DNA from 3 places in the Pseudomonas gozinkensis genome. Region 3 is predicted to be linked to each of the others. Evidence: predicted binding sites of a transcription regulator. Region 3 holds the regulator's gene; each other region holds the start of a gene.
What was found. The regulator FliA, encoded in region 3, starts transcription of late flagellar genes. The targets are predictions, from matches to a motif close to CTAAAGTTTNNNNNNNNNNNGCCGNTAA.
Positions count from the first base shown of each region.

Region 1: IHQ43_RS00715 (methyl-accepting chemotaxis protein) is a predicted target of FliA. The motif match lies at 5,918-5,945, and genes of this name have one in related genera.
Region 2: IHQ43_RS24870 (methyl-accepting chemotaxis protein) is a predicted target of FliA. The motif match lies at 3,431-3,458, and genes of this name have one in related genera.

Region 1 is NZ_CP062253.1:141,200-148,158, forward strand. It holds rRNA gene rrf (5S ribosomal RNA) at 1-107, shown strand, start outside; rRNA gene rrf (5S ribosomal RNA) at 214-329, shown strand; gene IHQ43_RS00695 (PepSY-associated TM helix domain-containing protein) at 403-1,581, opposite strand; gene IHQ43_RS00700 (TonB-dependent siderophore receptor) at 1,658-4,159, opposite strand; gene IHQ43_RS00705 (FecR domain-containing protein) at 4,248-5,249, opposite strand; gene IHQ43_RS00710 (sigma-70 family RNA polymerase sigma factor) at 5,249-5,749, opposite strand; gene IHQ43_RS00715 (methyl-accepting chemotaxis protein) at 6,061-6,959, shown strand, end outside.
Region 2 is NZ_CP062253.1:5,584,761-5,591,719, forward strand. It holds gene IHQ43_RS24860 (NAD(P)/FAD-dependent oxidoreductase) at 1-960, shown strand, start outside; gene IHQ43_RS24865 (HvfA family oxazolone/thioamide-modified RiPP metallophore) at 1,254-1,661, shown strand; gene IHQ43_RS24870 (methyl-accepting chemotaxis protein) at 1,734-3,359, opposite strand; tRNA gene IHQ43_RS24875 (tRNA-Pro) at 3,519-3,595, opposite strand; tRNA gene IHQ43_RS24880 (tRNA-Lys) at 3,693-3,768, opposite strand; tRNA gene IHQ43_RS24885 (tRNA-Pro) at 3,774-3,850, opposite strand; tRNA gene IHQ43_RS24890 (tRNA-Asn) at 3,860-3,935, opposite strand; gene clpB (ATP-dependent chaperone ClpB) at 4,234-6,798, opposite strand; gene pgeF (peptidoglycan editing factor PgeF) at 6,929-6,959, opposite strand, start outside.
Region 3 is NZ_CP062253.1:1,818,584-1,825,542, reverse strand. It holds gene IHQ43_RS08205 (chemotaxis protein CheA) at 1-1,944, opposite strand, end outside; gene IHQ43_RS08200 (protein phosphatase CheZ) at 1,999-2,787, opposite strand; gene IHQ43_RS08195 (chemotaxis response regulator CheY) at 2,806-3,177, opposite strand; gene fliA (RNA polymerase sigma factor FliA) at 3,345-4,085, opposite strand; gene fleN (flagellar synthesis regulator FleN) at 4,082-4,912, opposite strand; gene flhF (flagellar biosynthesis GTPase FlhF) at 5,026-6,366, opposite strand; gene flhA (flagellar biosynthesis protein FlhA) at 6,378-6,959, opposite strand, start outside.

The DNA.
Region 1 (6,959 bases), 1.7 Mb from region 3:
CATAGAGCGTTGGAACCACCTGATCCCATCCCGAACTCAGAAGTGAAACGATGCATCGCCGATGGTAGTGTGGGGTTTCCCCATGTGAGAGTAGGTCATCGTCAAGATTAAATTCCGAAACCCCAATTGCGAAAGCAGTTGGGGTTTTGTTTTAGTAGAAGTCACCGATTTTTGCCGGAACGTTACTGCGGTAACGGGCTGGTCACAGAATTTCTTGACGACCATAGAGCGTTGGAACCACCTGATCCCATCCCGAACTCAGAAGTGAAACGATGCATCGCCGATGGTAGTGTGGGGTTTCCCCATGTGAGAGTAGGTCATCGTCAAGATTGAATTCCGAAACCCCTGTCTGCTAACGCAGACAGGGGTTTTGTCGTTTCAGTGCCTACAAAAGTCTGACCTTCAAACCGCTCTGCGTGCCTTGCTGCTCCGACGAGCCTGCCATTTGCGCCACCAGATGTAGACGCCAGTCCCCGACAATCCCGCAATCAGGATGCCCAGTACCGCGATCATCACTTGTCCGGTGAAGCCTATGATCCGTCCCCCATGTATCGGCAACTGCAACCGATAAAATCTCTCTCCCAACGTCCCTTCTCCTGCGATTTCCTGCCCCAGTAATCGTCCGTCAGTACCGTGGAAGAACAACCAGGATTTGCCGTGGGCCTCGGTGTCATGCTGTCCAAACCCCGCACCGTAGAAGTTGTACTCAAAGCTGTAATACAACTCGCCGATCGCTGCTGTCAGCCCCAACCTTTTGCCTTCCTGTTGTGCCCTTTCATATGCCTGTTGATAACTCAACTGAGTGATCCCCAGCTCTTCGGCAGGCATCCGCCCTCGCGCCTCATACACGCTCGGTTCAATCGAAGAAAACAGCGACACCGCCGGTTTGAATACCTGACTCGGTAAGTTCATGGCCACGCTGCTGATGGCTATTGGCAGCAATAACAACCATAGCCACAAGCCCCCTGCCCGATGCAGATCGAAGTTGAGTCGATAGGCATGACCACCCTTGATCTTCCAGGCGCTCGACCACTTCTTCCAGAACGGTTTACCCCGCGGCAACGTCAGCCAAAGGGCGATGAAGCAATCGATTACCCAGGCGATGGCCACCAACCCCATCAACAGCAAACCCCAGTTACCGGGCAGTGTCAGGTTGTAGTGAAACTCGAGAATGAACGGAACGAGGTTCTCGCGCTGGAAACAGCATTCGCCCCAGTAACGCTGGCCTTTTTGCTGGCCACTGACCGGGTCGAGGTAGAACACCTGATTGTGCTCATTGAACGGTTTTCCCGTCGCCGGATCATTACGTGGAACTGCCGCGAGCAATGCCGTGTGACCTGCCTCATTCGGGTACTCCATGTACCAGACCTGCAACTTCGGATGTGCCGATTGCACCGCATCAACCAACTCACCTGGCGGTAGTCGCGCCCCCTCGGCCGAAGCCGCGTAAAACTCCGGATTCAACCACTCATCGAGCTCATGGTTGAACGCCAGAATGCTCCCGGTGATCCCGGCCAGCAGCAGAAAAACCGCCGTGGCCAACCCGATATACCGGTGCAACAAAACCAGAAATGAACGCATGAAAATTTTCCCCACAGATACGACAAAGCCAGCCCCTGACATCAAGGGCTGGCTTTTTTATGCACAGGACAAAGCTTTAAAACTGATAGCTGACCGTGGCGGCGACATTGCGCTCTTCGCCCATGTAGCAGAAGTCGAGACTGGCGCAGGAGGCTACGTAGGATTCGTTGGTCAGATTGTTCGCATTCAGGCGTACGTCGACACCCTTCAGACCGACCTTGCCGAGGTCATAACCGATCGATGCGTCGAACAATGTGTAGGACGGCACCTTCATGGTGTTCTCTGCATCCGCCCAGCTATAGCCGACATAACGCACACCACCGCCCAGTCGCAGCCCGTCGAGTGCCGCGCTGTCGAACTTGTAGTCCGCCCACAGCGATGCCATGTGCCGCGGCGCCTGGGTTGGCGAGTTGCCTTTGTTCTCGATCACATTGCTCGGTGTGCTCAAGGTGCTGGTCATCGACTTCGAGTATTCAATGTCGGTGAAGGTATAGCTGCCGAGGACTTTCAGGTTGTCGGTCAACTGCATGTGCGCTTCAAGTTCCAGCCCCTGAGAGCGGACAGCGCCAACAGCGCGATAGAAGTTTTCCTGCGGCAGTTTGGTCGCCAGGTTCTCCTGATCGATGCGGAACAAGGAGGCGGTGAACAGATTGTCGGTACCCGGCGGCTGATACTTCAGGCCCATTTCCCACTGCGTTCCATCGGTCGGTGCGAGCGGATTGCCGGCGCTGTCAGCGTAGGAATTCGGGTTGAACGACTCGGAGTAACTGACGTACGGCGCGAGGCCGTTATCGAACAGATACAGCGCGCCGGCACGACCGGTGAGCTTGGTGCGTCGGTCGTTGATCTCGGTACCGACCGGACGGCCCGCTTCGGCGATGCGGTTTTCGTCGGAGGTTTCCACCCAGTCCTGGCGCAGCCCCAGCGAGAAGCGCCACTTGTCCATCTCGATCAGGTCTTGCAGGTAAACGCCCGTCTGCTCCAGGCGTCGCAGGTAGCTGGTATCGCCATAGGGCGTGATAGCGGCATTGCCATAAGCGGGGTTGAAAGCGTTGATCGGCGCCAGGCCGCCACTGGTCCAGTCGACCACGGTTTTGCGTCGCTGATAATCCGCTCCCATCAGCACTGTGTGCTTGGTCGCACCGGTGAAGAACTCGGCCTGGAGCATGTTGTCGACGATGAACGCGTGCAGACGCTCGTCACCGCCGGTGTAGTAGCGATTCAGTTCGTTGCTGGTCGGCGACGTCCAGCCATAGGCGTACACCTGATCCATGTTCACTTTGGAGTCGAGGTAGCGGAAATTCTGCCGCGCGGTGAAGACGTCGTTGAAGCGGTGTTCGAACTGGTAACCGAACGACTGCTGATCTCGGGAGTAGCCATCGATGCCCGGCTCGCCTTCAAAGAAATGCGGCGAGATGCGATTGCCGTTGCGCTGATGAATCGTGCCGTCGGCCGGCACGCCACCGTGATAACCGCCGTCCGGGTCATGCTGCAGATACGCCTGCAGGGTCAGGGAAGTGTCTTCGTTGAAATCGATGCTGACGGTCGGCGCCAGGGCGAAGCGCTTTTCCTTGTTGTGGTCGAACTGCGTGTCGGACTGATCCGTTAATCCGATCAGACGATAGGCGATGCGCTTGTCGTCATCGACCGGCCCGCTGAAGTCAAAACCGACACCGCGCTGGCCCTGAGTGCCGACCGTGGCCTGTACCTGGTGATAGGCCTCGTACAGCGGCTTCTTGCTGGTCAGCGCCACCAGACCGCCCGGCGAACTACGGCCGTAGAGCACCGACGACGGCCCTTTCAGAATATCGACACGCTCGAGGAAATACGGATCGACCTGCATGGTGCTGTAGGTGCCGCTGTCGCCCATCGACTTGAGGCCGTCGAGGTAGATGTTATCCACCGAACCATCGTTGAAGCCGCGCATTGCCACGTAGTCGTAACGGTGCGTGGCGCCGTAAGGATTGGTCAGCACGCCGGGGGTGTAACGCATGGCCTGGGACACGGTTTGCGAGCCTTGGTCATCCATTTGCTCGCGGGTGACGACGGACACGCTTTGCGAGGTTTCCAGCAACGCGGTACTGGTTTTGGTGGCGATCTGGCTGTGCGTCGCGTTGTAGCCGTCCATGCTGCCCAACGCGTTACCGAGAGCGAAGCCTTTGATGTCGGTGGTCGGCAGGGCCAGCGCTTCGGTTTCTGCGACCGAGCGCAACACATAGCTGCTTCCGTCCTGGCTGACTGCTTCCAGACCCGAGCCGCCGAGCAAGTGGCTCAGGGCCTGATCGGTTGAATACTCGCCCTGCACGCCGGGTGATTGCCGGCCCTGGGTCTGCTGTGGCGTCATCGACAACGTGATGCCCGCCTGGCGCGCGAACTGGTTGAGCGCATCGCCCAGCGGTCCGGCGGCGATGTTGTAGCGGTGGCTGCTGACTTCGCTGGCATTGGCCGCGATGCTCAGACCTGGCAGCACGCCAACACCCAGTGCGGTAGAAAACAGCGCCGCCCGAACGGCGTGACGCAACAGGCCAGATTCGGCAGAGAAATTCAGAGGGTTCTTACAGGTAACGCGCGCAGTCATTGTAGGTTTCCGTAGGCAGTCGCGAAGGCTGAGTTGAAGTGCTTACTGACTAAGCCGGACTTGCCGCGAAAACCCGCCAAAATAATTTTCAGACCACAGATTCGAGCGTCACCCACCAACGGGTGCGATAGCGTACTTGCACCGGCAGGGTCTGCGGCAGGATCGCCAGCAGCTTGTCGGTGTCCTCGAGACGGAACACGCCGGACAGACGCAAATTCGCAATGTCCGACGCACAGCTCAGAAAACCCTGACGATACCGGCCGACTTCGCTAAGGAAGTCGCCGAGCCGCATGTTGCGTGTGACGATCAACCCGTCGACCCAGGCGCCAGCGTCCATGTCCAACGGTGGCGCCGGACGAATTCGATGGTGATCGATCAGATAGCTCTGACCGGCGATGGCCTCCGTCGAGTTGCCTGCGGAGTGAATCGCGACCCGGCCACTGGTGACGCTCAGGCGCGTGCAACCCTCTTCCTGGCGCAGAATGAATCGCGCCTTGAGCGGCTCGTAACTGCCATGACGACTCTGTACCCGCAGCGGTCGGTCAAACGATGCACCTTCATCGGCACCGCCACAGGTGACGATGATTTCGCCACGGGTCAGTTTGATCAGTCGTTGTTGCGCGGTGTAGTCGAGATCCACACTGCTGGCGGTGTTGAGTTCGATCCGCGTACCGTCCGGCAACTGGAAGCCACGGCGCTCGCCCGTGGCGGTGGCGTAGTCGGCGCTCCACTGTTGCCAGGCGGAAGTGTCGCTGGCCAGCCATCCCGCCGAGCCCATCAGCAGCGCGCCGGACAACAGCTTCAACGCCTGACGTCGACCCAAACCCTGCGCACTGTTTTCCAGCGTATTGAACGCCACCTGCGCACCGGGCACGGCACGCAGATTGTGGGTCAGTTCGGCTTGCAGAGACTGCACCCGTTGCCAGGCCAGTTCGTGATCATGGTGTTCGGCGCGCCATTGTTCGCACTGGCGATTCAGGCGCGGGTTGCCGTGGTTATTGCGCAGGCGCAGGAGCCAGTGAATGGCCTGTCGGACCACCTGTTGCGGTGGCTCGGCGCGACGGCCAAGCGAGAGGTTATCCACCGGCATCAGCTTTCGTACCGCAATACGTAGCAGTGAAACAGGGCGTCGGCGACGTAGCGTTCTACCGAGCGCAGGGATAGGCCCATCTGCTCGGCGATCTGCTTGTGGGTCAAACCTTCGCACTGCGCCAGCAGAAAAGCCTGACGCACTTTCGGCCTCAAGCCTTCAAGCATGCGGGCAATGCCCTCGAGCAGTTCGATCACCAATGCGCGTGATTCGGCGCTCGGGGTTTCGGCTTCAGGCAAATGGGCGATGGTTTCCAGATAGGCGCGTTCAATTTCTTCACGGCGCCAATGATCGATCACCAGCCCTCGGGCAACCGTGCGCAAGAATGCGCGGGGTGCCTTGAGTTCCAGATGCTCGGTGCGTTGCAGCAGACGAACGAAGGTGTCCTGGGCCAGATCCGCCGCATCGGCGGCGTTACCCAGCCGCGCGCGCAACCAGCCGTTGAGCCAGCCGTGATGACTACTGTAGAGCGCCTGTACTGCAAACTCAGGTGAGGACATGAACGCGACAGCCCGAACGTCACAAATGATAATTGCTCGCATTTTCATCAAGGGTTACAGAATTTGCAACCGGCGCTGCAAAACAGTCATCAAAAAATGACAGGCGAATGCTCTGGCACGCCGTTCGGCGGGAATCTGGCAGAAATGCCGCCCATTTCCTACAAAGCCCTAAGTTTTATCTGAAGCCTGCCGACAGACTGGTGAGACATGCGTGCACCAAAGTAGAGCGGCCATCAGAACGCTGCCTGCGCTGTACATGGAATGTTGCATCCGGAACGCATCCCCACTTTTGGCATAAGAAGTCCCATGAAATGAATCTCAAGTTCAGCCATAAAATCCTGTTGGCCGCCTCGGGCGTCGTGGTCCTGGCGTTCGCGCTGTTCACTTTGTACAACGACTATCTGCAGCGAAACACCATTCGCCAGAACCTCCAGTCCTCCGTCCAGCAGGCCGGCGACCTGACCGCCAGCAGTGTGCAGAACTGGATGAGCGGGCGGATTCTGGTACTGGAAAACCTCGCGCAGAACGTTGCCCACCAAGGCAAGAACGCGGATTTCCCGGGCCTGGTCGATCAACCAGCCTTCACCTCGAACTTCCAGTTCACCTACGTCGGCCAGGCCAACGGTGTGTTCACCCAGCGCCCTGACGCGAAGATGCCGGACGGCTACGACCCGCGTCAGCGTCCCTGGTACAAACAGGCCGTGGCCGCTGACCAGACCATGTTGACCCCGCCGTACATGGCGGCTGTTGGCGGTCTGGTGGTGACCATCGCCATGCCGGTGAAAAAGAACGGCGAGTTACTCGGTGTAGTGGGCGGCGACCTGAGCCTGGAAACCCTGGTGAAGATCATCAACTCGGTGGACTTCGGCGGCCTGGGCCACGCGTTCCTGGTCAGCGGTGACGGTCAGGTAATCGTCAGCCCGGACAAAGACCAGGTGATGAAGAACCTCAAGGACATCTACCCGAACGCCGGTGTGCGCATCGAGAAGGGTAACCAGAACGTGGTGCTCAACGGCCAGGAACGCATCCTGTCGTTTACTCCGGTCGCAGGTCTGCCGAACGCTGAGTGGTACATCGGTCTGTCGATCGACCGCGACAAGGCCTACGCCGCACTCAGCCAGTTCCGTACCTCGGCACTGATCGCGATGTTCGTCGCAGTGGGCGCGATTGCAATCTTCCTGAGCCTGCTGATCACCGTGCTGATGCGTCC
Region 2 (6,959 bases), 2.8 Mb from region 3:
TCGCTGGTGATCGCGGTCGGCAGCACCACCAACGATTTCGGCACCCAGGGCGCCGCGCAGCACTGCCTGTTCCTCGACACCCGCAAACAGGCCGAGCGCTTCCACCAGCAACTGCTCAATCACTATCTGCGCGCGCACGCCGGGCAAACCGATGTGGTCCAGCAGATCAGCGTGGCCATCGTCGGCGCCGGCGCCACAGGCGTCGAACTGGCGGCCGAGCTGCACAACGCCGCCCATGAACTGGCGGCTTACGGCCTGGACCGGATCAAACCGGAAAACATGCACATCACCCTGATCGAAGCCGGGCCACGGGTGCTGCCAGCCCTGCCGGAGCGCATCAGCGGGCCGGTGCACAAGACTCTGGAGAAACTCGGAGTCAACGTGATGACCAACGCCTCGGTCAGCCAGGTCACCGCCGACAGCCTGATCACCGCCGACGGCAACGAGATCAAGGCCAGCCTGAAAGTCTGGGCCGCCGGGATCCGCGCACCGGGTTTCCTCAAGGACATCGATGGCCTGGAAACCAACCGCATCAACCAGCTGCAAGTGCTGCCGACGTTGCAGACCACCCGGGACGAAAACATCTTCGCCTTCGGTGACTGCGCCGCGTGCCCGCAACCGGGCTCCGATCGCAACGTTCCGCCACGGGCCCAGGCTGCTCACCAACAGGCGTCGTTGCTGGCCAAGTCGCTGAAACTGCGCATCGAAGGCAAGACCTTGCCGGAGTACAAATACACCGACTACGGCTCGCTGATTTCGCTGTCGCGTTTTTCGGCTGTGGGTAACTTGATGGGCAACCTGACCGGCAGTGTGATGCTTGAGGGCTGGCTGGCGCGGATGTTTTACGTGTCGCTGTACCGCATGCACCAGATGGCGCTATACGGGCCGTTCCGCACAGCGATGCTGATGCTGGGCAGCAAGATCGGACGCGGCACCGAGCCACGCCTGAAGCTGCACTGATGTAACACTCTGTGGGAGTGAGCTTGCTCACGAAGACGGTGGATCAGTCGACAAATGCATCGGCTGACCAGCCTCATTCGCGAGCAAGCTCGCTCCCACAGTGTTTTGTGTTAATCGAAAGATCTGTTTTCTACTGTATCTGCGCCACACCTTCCGCACCTTCGCTTACAAACTCCCTACTCCTAGACACAGACGCGATACACCGCCACCGCTTAATGGCCACACCCGAGCACACCTGCTCCGGCTGATCGCCCTTAACGTGTGGTTGCGCTGTGCAACCGAAGGAGAATGCAATGTCCCGTACTTCGAAAATCGGCAAAAACTCCCTTGGCCTGGTCGGTGCCGTACTGGCCGGCGGCCTGATGCTTTCAGGCTCGGTGTTCGCCGCGCAACCGCTGGCCCAGGGCTACATGGTCGCTTCGGCCGAGACCTCGGTGAAAACCCCGGAAGGGAAATGCGGTGAAGGCAAATGCGGCGATGCGTCGATGGCCAAGACCGACACCGATGGCGACGGCAAGGTCTCGCGCGCCGAGTTCCTGAAGGTCGCGCCGAAGTCCGACTTCGACAAGATCGACACCAACCACGACGGTTTCATCGACGAGCAAGAGGCGTACAACAACGTCAAAGCCAACTTCGAAGCCAATGGCAAAAAAATGCCGAAAGGCCTGTTCGAACACCTGAAAGACCAGGACGGTGCCTGATTTTTCAGACACCCGACAAAACAAAGCCGCGCTTTCTCTGACGAGAAGCGCGGCTTTTTCACATCATCACGATTACAACTGGAAGCGGCGCACCAAGCCCTGCAATGCGTTGGCCAGTTGCGACAGTTCATGGCTGGACGCATTGGTTTGATCGGCACCGGCTGCCGAGCGAACCGACAGATCGCGAATGTTCACCAGATTGCGATCCACTTCCCGCGCCACCTGCGCCTGTTCTTCGGCGGCGCTGGCGATCACCAGATTGCGCTCGTGGATTTCATTTACCGAGGCCGTGATCGTCTGCAACGCTTCACCGGCCCGCTCGGCCAGCACCAGTGTGGTGGCAGCGCGAGAGGCACTGGCCTGCATCGACTCCAGCGCCAGGCTCGAACCGTTGCGCATGCCCTGCACCATTTGCTCGATTTCCTGGGTCGATTGCTGCGTGCGATAAGCCAGCGCCCGGACTTCGTCGGCGACCACCGCGAACCCGCGCCCGCTCTCCCCGGCCCGCGCCGCTTCGATGGCGGCATTGAGCGCCAGCAGGTTGGTCTGTTCGGCAATCGCACGGATTACGTCCAGCACTTTGCCGATGTCCTGAGATTGATTGGCCAGTGACTGCACCAGCTCACCCGTGTGCTCGACTTCGCTGGCCAGAGCGTTGATGGCGTCGGCAGTTTCGCTGACCCGCTCCTGACCCAACTGCGCCGACTCGCTGGACTGGCGGGTGGCGTCGGACGTCGACACCGCATTGCGGGCGACCTCCTCGACGGCCGTGGTCATCTCGTTGACGGCGGTGGCGGCCTGTTCGATTTCGTTGTTCTGCTGTTGCAGCCCTTGCGTGCTGTCGTGGGTGACCGCGCTCAATTCGTCGGAAGCCGTCGCCAGTTGCGTGGCAGAACCGCTGATACCCTGCAGGGTTTCGCGCAGGTTCTGCTGCATCGTCGCCAACGCCTTGAGCAGACGGCTGACTTCATCGTTGCCGTGGGTTTCGATCGGACGGGTCAGATCGCCCCTGGCGACGTGCTCGGCAGCGTCGACGGCAGCGCTCAGGGGACGGACGATGCTGCGGGTGAGCAACATCGCCAAGGCCACGGTCGCCAGCGCCGCCAGAGCGATAAACAAAGTCACGATGGTGCGCGAGGTTTCATAGTGGGCAGCGGAGTTCTGGCTTTCAGCGGCGACCTGTCGGGCGAACAGATCCGCCAGGTCGTTGAGTTGTTTGCCGGAGCCGTCGACCACGGTTTTCATGTCGACGAGCAGCAGTTTGGTCAGCTCGTCGCGCTTGCCTTGCTCAGCGAGGGTGAACGACTGGGCGATGCCGGTGCGGTAGGCGGCAAAGGTTTTCTTGAACTGTTCGTACAACTGCTGACCTTCCGGGGTAGTCACCAGCCGGTCGTAGGCGGCGATTTTCTCGCTCAGTTCCTTGTCGCGGGTGTCCATCTGGCTGCGGTACGTGGCGATGTTGGCCGGATCCTGATCCAGCGCCATACGCAGGGAAATGGTGCGAATGCGCAACATGATCTCGCGAATCTCGTCGCCACCGCGAATGCTCGGCAGCCACTGCGTCTCCACCGCCACTTCGCTGTCGCGGATGCTCGACATCTGCCCCAGAGCAAACACCCCGAGCAACGCTACCAGCACCGCGATCAGGGCAAAGCCCAGGGCCGCACGGGGAGCAATATTCAACTGACGAAGCAACATGACGAACGCCCTTTTTCTTGTAATGGCCGGATGCAAGGGGCGATGGATGGCAGGCCCCTTTCGTTAGCGGGCTATCGGCAAGTTGTATGACGACTTGAATGAAACCTTTTCGAAGAGCAAAAAAAATCCCCGTATCTTTCGATACGAGGATTTTTAATATGGTCGGGGTAAGGGGATTCGAACTCCTGACATCCTGCTCCCAAAGCAGGCGCGCTACCGGACTGCGCTATACCCCGGTAAAAAAAAGGCGATCTTTCAAAGATCGCCTTCTTTGATCAGCGCTTTTGGCCTCTGATCTTAAGATTCGATCCCAGCGCTAACTGGTTTCAAAAATGGTGGGTCGTGTGGGATTCGAACCTACGACCAATTGGTTAAAAGCCAACTGCTCTACCAACTGAGCTAACGACCCAAAAATGGTCGGGGTAAGGGGATTCGAACTCCTGACATCCTGCTCCCAAAGCAGGCGCGCTACCGGACTGCGCTATACCCCGGCTTGAAATTGGCTCCGTGACCAGGACTCGAACCTGGGACCCAATGATTAACAGTCATTTGCTCTACCGACTGAGCTATCACGGAACTACATATTTCAATTTACTACGGTGAAACTTGCAGCTTCTCGACACCGTTTTCGCATCGCTGCGTTCGTGTGTCTGAGGCGCGCTATTCTACAACCTAGAACACCTCTGTCAACCCCCTAAATTGCTTTCAAGTTAATGATTTGCAACTTATTTCAGATTTCTGCCCAGTGAGCTGAAACCGTGTTGGTGACTGACTGCGGGGCGCACTTTACAAGCCTTTTCCTTTGAGTTCAACAGCCTGGCGAAAAAAAAGGCCTCGCATTGCGAGGCCTTGATTACTTCACCACCGTCAGGCGTCAGTTGAATGTGATCTCGTCGTTCTCCACGACACCGGTCGCGGTCTCGCCCGGCAGGAAACGTCCCGACAGGATCAACTGCGCCAACGGGTTCTCGATCCAGCGCTGGATCGCCCGCTTCAGCGGCCGTGCGCCATAGACCGGGTCGTAACCGACGGCAATCAGCTTGTCCATCGCCTCAGGGCTCAGTTCCAGCCTCAGCTCGCGCTCGGCCAGACGGCTGCGCAGACGGCCCAGCTGGATCTCGGTAATGCCCGCGATCTGATCCCGTGCCAATGGCTCGAAGATCACCACTTCGTCGACCCGGTTGATGAACTCCGGACGGAAGTGGGTGGAAATCGCATCCATCACCGCTGCCCGTTGCGCTTCACGATCACCGACCAATTCCTGGATCTGCATAGAACCCAGGTTGGAGGTCATGACGATCACGGTATTGCGGAAGTCTACCGTGCGGCCATGGCTGTCGGTCAGACGACCATCCTCCAGCACCTGCAGCAGGATGTTGAACACGTCCGGGTGCGCCTTCTCGACTTCGTCCAGCAGGATCACCGAGTAAGGCTTGCGCCGTACCGCTTCGGTCAGGTAACCGCCCTCTTCGTAGCCGACGTAGCCCGGTGGCGCACCGATCAGCCGTGCCACGGAATGTTTCTCCATGAACTCGGACATGTCGATCCGCACCATCGCCTCTTCAGTGTCGAAGAGGAATTCGGCCAGCGCCTTGCACAGCTCGGTTTTACCGACACCGGTCGGGCCGAGGAACATGAACGAGCCGCTCGGACGATTCGGGTCAGACAACCCGGCACGGGAACGCCGCACCGCGTTGGCCACTGCGACCACCGCTTCGTCCTGGCCGATCACGCGCTGATGCAACAGGCTTTCCATCTTCATCAGCTTGTCGCGCTCGCCTTCGAGCATTTTCGACACCGGAATACCGGTCCACTTCGAAACGACTTCGGCGATTTCCTCTTCGGTTACCTTGCTGCGCAGCAACTGGTTCTCGCTCTTGCCGTGCTGGTCGACCATTTGCAGGCTGCGCTCCAGATCGGGGATCACCCCGTACTGCAACTCGGCCATGCGGTTCAGGTCACCTTTGCGGCGCGCGGCTTCCAGTTCCTGACGGGACTGTTCGATCTTCTGCTGAATCTGCGCAGAACCCTGCACCTCGGCTTTTTCCGAGTTCCAGATTTCTTCCAGATCCGAATACTCCCGCTCGTGGCGGACGATTTCTTCCTGGAGTTTTTCCAGACGCTTGATCGCCGCTTCGTCGCTTTCTTTCTTCAGGGCCTGGGATTCGACTTTCAGTTGAATCAGGCGCCGCTCCAGACGATCCAGCACTTCCGGCTTGGAGTCGATCTCCATGCGGATACGGCTGGCCGCTTCGTCGATCAGGTCGATCGCCTTGTCCGGCAGCTGCCGGTCAGTGATGTAGCGATGGCTGAGCTTGGCCGCCGCGATGATCGCGCCGTCGGTAATCGCGACCTTGTGGTGAACCTCGTAACGCTCCTTGAGGCCACGCAGGATCGCGATGGTGTCTTCTTCGCTCGGCTCGTCCACCAGTACTTTCTGGAAGCGCCGCTCGAGGGCCGCGTCCTTCTCTATATATTGGCGGTACTCGTTGAGCGTGGTCGCGCCGACGCAATGCAGCTCGCCACGGGCCAACGCCGGTTTGAGCATGTTGCCGGCGTCCATCGAGCCTTCGCCCTTGCCGGCGCCGACCATGGTGTGCAGTTCGTCGATGAACAGAATGATCTGCCCTTCCTGCTTCGACAGCTCGTTGAGCAGCGCTTTCAGGCGCTCTTCAAACTCGCCGCGATACTTGGCACCGGCAATCAGCGCCCCCATGTCGAGGGACAGCAGCCGCTTGCCGCGCAGGCCATCCGGTACTTCGCCGTTGATGATGCGCTGAGCCAGACCTTCGGCAATCGCGGTTTTACCCACGCCAGGTTCACCGATCAGCACCGGGTTGTTCTTGGTGCGGCGTTGCAGAACCTGAATGGTGCGACGGATCTCGTCGTCACGGCCGATCACCGGGTCAAGCTTGCCTTCTTCGGCGCGCTTGGTCAGGTCGACAGTGTATTTATCCAGTGCCTGACGCGACTCTTCGTGGTTGGCGTCATTGACCGCCTCGCCACCGCGCAGGTTGTTGATTGCATTCTCCAGCGCTTTTTTGCTCACGCCCTGGCCGAGCAGCAACTTGCCGAGCTTGCTGTTCTCGTCCATCGCAGCGAGCAGCACCAGTTCGCTGGAAATGAACTGGTCGCCCTTCTGCTGGGCCAGACGGTCGGCCTGGTTGAGCAGACGCGCCAGATCCTGCGACATGTTGACGTCGCCGGTCGGGTTCTGGATTTTCGGTAATTGATCGAGCTCTTTGGTCAGCTCTTTACGCAAGCTGTTGACGTCGAAGCCCACCTGCATCAACAGGGGTTTGATCGAACCACCCTGCTGTTCAAGCATGGCTTGCATCAAATGCGCCGGCTCGATGGCCGGATGATCGTGGCCGACAGCCAGGGATTGGGCATCGGACAACGCCAACTGCAATTTGCTGGTTAAACGGTCTATACGCATGGGTCACCTTCCTTTTGAGCAGGCCGGACCTAAAAACCATCCTGAATAAAGAAACCTGCCAGATACCGCTATAGATGCGGTCGATTCTGGAAGATTCAAGCGTCAGGGTGTTGATGCAGGTCAGACAAGCTTAGCGGGTGAGCCAGACAAGGGAGGCGAAG
Region 3 (6,959 bases):
CGACAGGTCGAGGTGGAAGATTTCGTTGACGTTCACCAGCGGGAACGCGAACGCCTGGTTGCCGAGCATCACCATCAGGGTCGGCATGATCGCCAGGGTCAGCGGCACCTTGATGACGATTTTCGAGCCGGCGCCCTTGGTCGAGTAGATGTTGATCGAACCGTTGAGCTGGGAAATCTTGGTCTTCACCACGTCCATGCCGACACCACGGCCGGACACGTCGGAGATCTCGGTCTTGGTCGAGAAACCCGGGGCGAAAATCAGGTTGTAGCACTCGGTGTCGCTCAAGCGATCGGCAGCATCCTTGTCCATCACACCGCGTTTCACGGCGATGGCGCGCAGGACGTTCGGGTCCATGCCTTTGCCGTCGTCGGAGATCGACAGCAGGATGTGGTCGCCTTCCTGCTCGGCGGCCAGGATCACCTTGCCGCCACGGGCCTTGCCCGAAGCTTCGCGTTCTTCCGGCGACTCGATGCCGTGGTCGACCGCGTTGCGCACCAAGTGGACCAGCGGGTCGGCCAGTGCCTCGACGAGGTTCTTGTCGAGGTCGGTCTCTTCGCCCACCAGTTCCAGGTTGATCTCTTTCTTCAGCTGACGTGCCAGGTCGCGAACCAGGCGCGGGAAGCGGCCGAAGACTTTCTTGATCGGCTGCATCCGGGTCTTCATCACCGCGGTCTGCAAGTCGGCGGTGACCACGTCGAGGTTCGACACGGCCTTCTGCATCGACTCGTCGCCGCTGTTCAGGCCCAGGCGCACCAGACGGTTACGCACCAGCACCAGCTCGCCGACCATGTTCATGATTTCGTCGAGACGCGCGGTGTCCACACGGACGGTGGTCTCGGCTTCGCTCGCCGGTTTTTCCGGTGGCGGCGTCGCTGGAGCACGGGCCGGAGCCGGTGCTGCGGCGGCAGCCGGTTTGGCCGGTTCGGCTTTCGGTTCAGGCGCTTTTGCAGCAGGTTTTGCCGCAGCGGCCGGGGCCTTGGCGGCAGGCGCTGCAACAGCAGAAGCATTGCCGGCCGTCACGACGGCACCGGTGGCGACGTCAGTGAACTTGCCTTTGCCATGCAGATCGTCGAGCAGCGATTCGAACTCGTGATCGGTGATCAGATCGCTACCGGCCGCCGCCGCTGCCGGAGCAGCCGATGCAGGCACCGAAGCAATCGCCGATTCCAGCGCATCGACGGCAAAGTTGCCCTTGCCGTGCAGCTGATCGAGCAAGGCTTCGAATTCGTCGTCGGTGATGTCCGAGCTGTCGCCCGCCGCTGGAGCAGCTGGCGCAGCGGCTGCCGGTGCCACGGCGTCGGCCGCGAACTGGCCCTTGCCGTGCAACTGGTCGAGCAGCGACTCGAACTCGGCGTCGGTGATTTCATCGCTGGCCGCTTCGTCGGAAGCCGGCGCAGCGGCAGCCGCCGGGGCCTCGGCTTCGGCCTTGACGGCGTTCAGCGAGTCCAGCAACTGTTCAAATTCGTTATCGGTGATATCCCCCGATTCGCCTTCGACGACCAGTTCTTCGATCATCTCGGCCACAGGCGAAGCCGGGGCTTCATCCGCCGATTGCGGTTCGGCCAGACGCGCCAGGGCAGCCAGCAGTTCCGGGGTGGCGGCGGTAATCGGGCTGCGATCGCGGACTTCGCTGAACATGCTGTTCACCGCGTCCAGCGCTTCGAGCACCACGTCCATCAGTTCTGCATCTACGCGACGCTCACCCTTGCGCAGGATGTCGAACACGTTTTCGGCGATGTGACAGCACTCCACCAGCTCGTTGAGCTGAAGGAAGCCGGCGCCCCCTTTTACAGTGTGGAAACCGCGAAAAATTGCGTTGAGCAGATCTGCGTCATCCGGGCGGCTTTCCAGCTCGACCAGTTGTTCGGACAGTTGCTCAAGAATCTCGCCGGCCTCAACCAGGAAATCCTGAAGGATCTCTTCATCGGCGCCGAAGCTCATTAATGGGGTGCTCCTACAGGTCTAAAAACCCAAAAAACCTAAAATTCCAAAACTCTAGAATCCAAGGCTGGATAACAAATCGTCCACATCGTCCTGACCGGACACAACGTCTTCTCGTTTATCGGCATGAATCTGCGGACCTTCACCCTGCGAGAGATGTTTTTGTGGATCTTTTTCAGCGAGCATTGCCGCACGGTCATGTTCGATGCCCGCAAAGCGGTCCACCTGGCTGGCCATGAGCACGAGCTTGAGCAGGTTGCTTTCGACTTCGGTGACCAATTGGGTCACGCGCTTGATCACCTGACCGGTGAGGTCCTGGTAATCCTGGGCGAGCAGAATGTCGTTCAGATTGCTCGACACCGCGCGGTTGTCCGCGCTGCTGCGTGCCAGAAAACCGTCGACCCGGCGCGCCAGCTCACGGAACTCTTCAGCCCCGACCTCACGGCGCATGAAGCGGCCCCAATCGGCGCTCAAGGCCTGGGCCTCGTCAGCCAGGCCATTGACCACAGGGGTCGCGCTTTCCACCAGATCCATGGTGCGGTTGGCAGCAGCTTCGGTCAGTTTGACCACGTAGCCCAGGCGTTCGGTGGCGTCGGTGATTTGCGACACTTCCTCGGCCTGCGGCATGTGCGGATCGATCTGGAAATTGACGATCGCACTGTGCAGTTCACGCGTGAGCTTGCCCACTTCCTGGTACAGGCCACGGTCACGGGTCTGATTGAGCTCATGGATCAGTTGCACAGCGTCGCCGAACCTGCCCTTTTCAAGGCTTTCGACCAGTTCGACCGCGTGTTTTTTCAGGGTCGACTCGAAGTCGCCCTGTGAAGATTCTTTATGCTCCATAGCTCCCCCGCGCGTTCATCAGCCGATGCGTTCGAAAATCTTCTCGATTTTTTCTTTCAACGCCTGAGCCGTGAAAGGTTTGACCACATAGCCGTTCACGCCGGCCTGGGCCGCTTCGATGATCTGCTCGCGCTTGGCTTCAGCGGTCACCATCAGCACCGGCAGGTGCTTGAGCTTTTCATCGGCGCGCACGTGGCGCAGCAGGTCGATACCGGTCATGCCGGGCATGTTCCAGTCGGTCACCAGAAAGTCGATGCTGCCGCTGTTGAGCACCGGAATGGCGGTGGTGCCATCGTCGGCTTCAACGGTGTTGGTGAACCCAAGGTCACGCAACAGGTTCTTGATGATCCGCCGCATCGTTGAGAAGTCATCAACGATGAGGATTTTCATGTCTTTGTTCAATTCGACCTCCAAGCAGTCTTAAACGCGTCCAGCACCTGGACGCGCCATTTCAATCAATCCGGCAAAACACTCGATGACTGTCTGGAGCACAACAGAGCAAGACCGGTGCCGTTCACCACCGCACCAGCCTCGTTCGCAGTGTCCCCACACTGCCTTCAGCGCGCTCGCCACTCCCCCAAACGCCCCCGCAAGCGGGCCGCGCACTGGCTGTGTAACTGGCTGACCCGCGATTCACTGACGCCAAGGACTTCACCGATCTCCTTGAGGTTCAGCTCTTCGTCGTAGTACAGCGCCAACACCAGTCGCTCACGCTCCGGCAAATTGGCAATCGCGTCCGCCAGCGCAGCCTGGAAACGCTCGTCTTCCAGATCGCGCGACGGCTCCAGATGAGCACTGGCGCCATCCTCGTGCAGCCCTTCGTGTTCGCCGTCCTGCAACAGGTCGTCGAAACTGAACAGCCGGCTGCCCAGGGTGTCGTTCAAAATCCCGTAGTAATCGTCGAGACTCAATTGGAGTTCGGCCGCAACTTCGTGATCTTTAGCGTCACGGCCGGTTTTAGCTTCAATCGAGCGAATCGCGTCGCTGACCATACGGGTGTTGCGGTGAACCGAGCGCGGAGCCCAGTCCCCTTTACGGACTTCGTCGAGCATCGCACCACGGATCCGGATACCCGCGTACGTTTCAAAACTGGCGCCCTTGCTGGCGTCGTATTTGGTCGAGACTTCGAGCAGACCGATCATCCCGGCCTGGATCAGGTCTTCGACCTGCACACTGGCCGGCAATCGCGCCAGCAAGTGGTAGGCGATGCGTTTGACCAGTGGCGCGTAACGCTCGATCAGCTCGTACTGCGCGTCACGCGCCGACTTTTTGTAAAGGTTCATACCGCTGGCGGTCATAGCACAGGTCCTGCCGTTTGCTGCACGAGGCGCTCGACGAAAAATTCGAGGTGGCCACGCGGGTTGGCGGGCAGCGGCCAGGTGTCGACCTTCTGTGCGATCGCCTTGAACGCCAGTGCGCACTTGGAACGCGGGAAGGCTTCATAGACCGCACGCTGCTTCTGCACCGCCTTGCGCACGCTTTCGTCGTAGGGCACCGCGCCGACGTATTGTAGGGCGACGTCGAGGAAGCGATCCGTGACCTTGGTCAACTTGGCGAACAGATTGCGACCTTCCTGCGGGCTCTGCGCCATGTTGGCCAGGACGCGGAAGCGGTTCATGCCGTAATCGCGGTTGAGCAGCTTGATCAGCGCGTAGGCGTCGGTGATCGAGGTCGGCTCGTCGCAGACCACCAGCAAAACTTCCTGGGCTGCGCGAACAAAACTGACTACCGAGTCACCAATACCCGCAGCGGTGTCGATCACCAGTACGTCGAGATTGTCGCCGATGTCACTGAAGGCCTGAATCAGGCCGGCATGCTGGGCCGGGCTCAGGTGAACCATGCTCTGGGTGCCGGAAGCGGCCGGCACGATGCGGATCCCGCCGGGGCCTTGCAACAGCACGTCGCGCAGCTCGCAGCGGCCTTCGATCACGTCGGCCAGGGTGCGTTTGGGTGTGAGGCCCAGCAGAACGTCGACGTTCGCCAGCCCCAGGTCGGCGTCCAGCAGCATGACCCGACGGCCAAGCTCTGCCAGGGCCAGGGACAAGTTCACTGACACATTAGTCTTGCCGACGCCACCTTTGCCGCCGGTCACCGCGATCACCTGTACGGGATGCATGCTGCCCATGTTATTTCTTTACCTTGTCTTGCATAGACGGAGGCCACATTACTGGCTGCGCGTTCACAACCGGAACAATGCATGGCAGACCATCGATGTAGGTACAAAAACGGTTCATTACCTCAGCCAACCTGCTTGGTCGGACTGTGGTAGATATCAGCGAACATGTCAGCCATGGCTTCTTCGCTGGGTTCTTCCTGCATTTGCACACTGACGGCGCGGCTGACCAGTTGATGACGGCGCGGCAGATGCAGATCATCCGGAATACGCGGCCCATCGGTCAGGTAGGCGACCGGCAGTTCGTGACTGATCGCCAGGCTCAGCACTTCGCCGAGGCTGGCCGTCTCATCCAGTTTAGTCAGGATGCACCCGGCAAGCCCGCAACGCTTGTAACTGTGATAAGCGGCGGTTAGAACCTGTTTCTGGCTGGTGGTTGCCAGCACCAGATAATTTTTCGACCGAATGCCACGACCGGCCAGACTTTCCAGCTGCATGCGCAGGGCCGGATCGCTGGCTTGCAGGCCGGCGGTATCGATCAGCACCACGCGTTTGCGCAGCAGTGGATCCAGCGCCTGCACCAGGGACTGGCCCGGATCGACATGGGTCACCGACACGTTGAGGATGCGACCCAGAGTCTTGAGCTGCTCCTGCGCGCCGATACGGAAACTGTCCATGCTCACCAGCGCGATGTTCTGCGCGCCGTACTTGAGCACATAACGGGCGGCCAGTTTGGCGAGGGTGGTGGTCTTGCCCATGCCGGCAGGACCGACCATGGCAATCACACCGCCCTCTTCCAGCGGCTCGACTTCCGGCACGGCAATCATCCGCGCCAGGTGCGCCAGCAGCATGCGCCAGGCCTGACGAGGCTCGTCGATCTCGGTGATCATCGACAGCAGATCGCGGGACAACGGGCCAGACAAACCAATGCGCTGCAGACGACGGTACAGATTGGCCTGGGCCGGACGGCTGCCTTGCAGCTGGTTCCAGGCCAGGGTGCCGAGTTGCACTTCCATCAGTTCGCGCAGGCTGTTGAGTTCGAAACGCATCGAGTCCAGTGCACGCGGGTCAACGCCAGCGGAAACCGCTGCGGGCGCCGGTACCGGACGGGCCGGCGCTTCGTAGGTCGGTTCGGTCAGTGGCTCGGCAGCAGTCAGCGGCAGCCCGGCCGTCAACGGCAGCCCGGCGAACAGCTGGCGATTGGTGTTGCCGTCGGCTTCGCCACGCAGGCTCAGTTCGGCCTGGGCGGTGACGATGCGCGACTGGGTCTTGCGCAGCTCGTCCTCGAGTTCCATGTTCGGAACACGCGGGGCCAGCGCCGACAGTTTGTAATCGAGCGCCGCCGTCAGCTCGACACCGCCGGCAATGCGGCGGTTGCCAATGATGGCGGCATCAGCGCCCAGCTCATCACGAACCAGCTTCATGGCCTGACGCATATCGGCGGCGAAAAAACGCTTAACTTGCATAAACCACTACCTCAGCCGTTGGGCCCTACTGTCGCAACGATGGTCACTTGCTTGTTGTCCGGAATTTCCTGGTAGGCCAGCACATGCAGTCCGGGAACTGCCAGGCGACCAAAGCGCGAGAGCATCGCGCGAACCGGGCCTGCTACCAACAGGATCACCGGCTGACCTTGCATTTCCTGACGCTGCGCCGCTTCGATCAGCGAACGCTGCAGCTTCTCGGCCATGCTTGGCTCCAGCAGAACGCCCTCTTCCGAGCCTTGTCCTGCCTTCTGCAGACTATTGAGCAATATTTGTTCCAACCTTGGCTCCAGCGTGATAACTGGCAGCTCCGACTCAGTCCCTACAATGCTTTGGACGATGGCGCGGGATACGCCGACCCGCACAGCGGCCACCAAAGCGGCGGTATCTTGACTCTTGGCGGCATTGTTGGCGATGGCTTCGGCAATGCTGCGAATATCGCGCACCGGCACGTGTTCGGCCAGCAATGCCTGCAACACTTTGAGCAGTTGCGACAGCGTGACCACACCCGGCACCAGCTCTTCAGCCAGTTTCGGCGAGCTCTTGGCCAGCAATTGCATCAATTGCTGCACTTC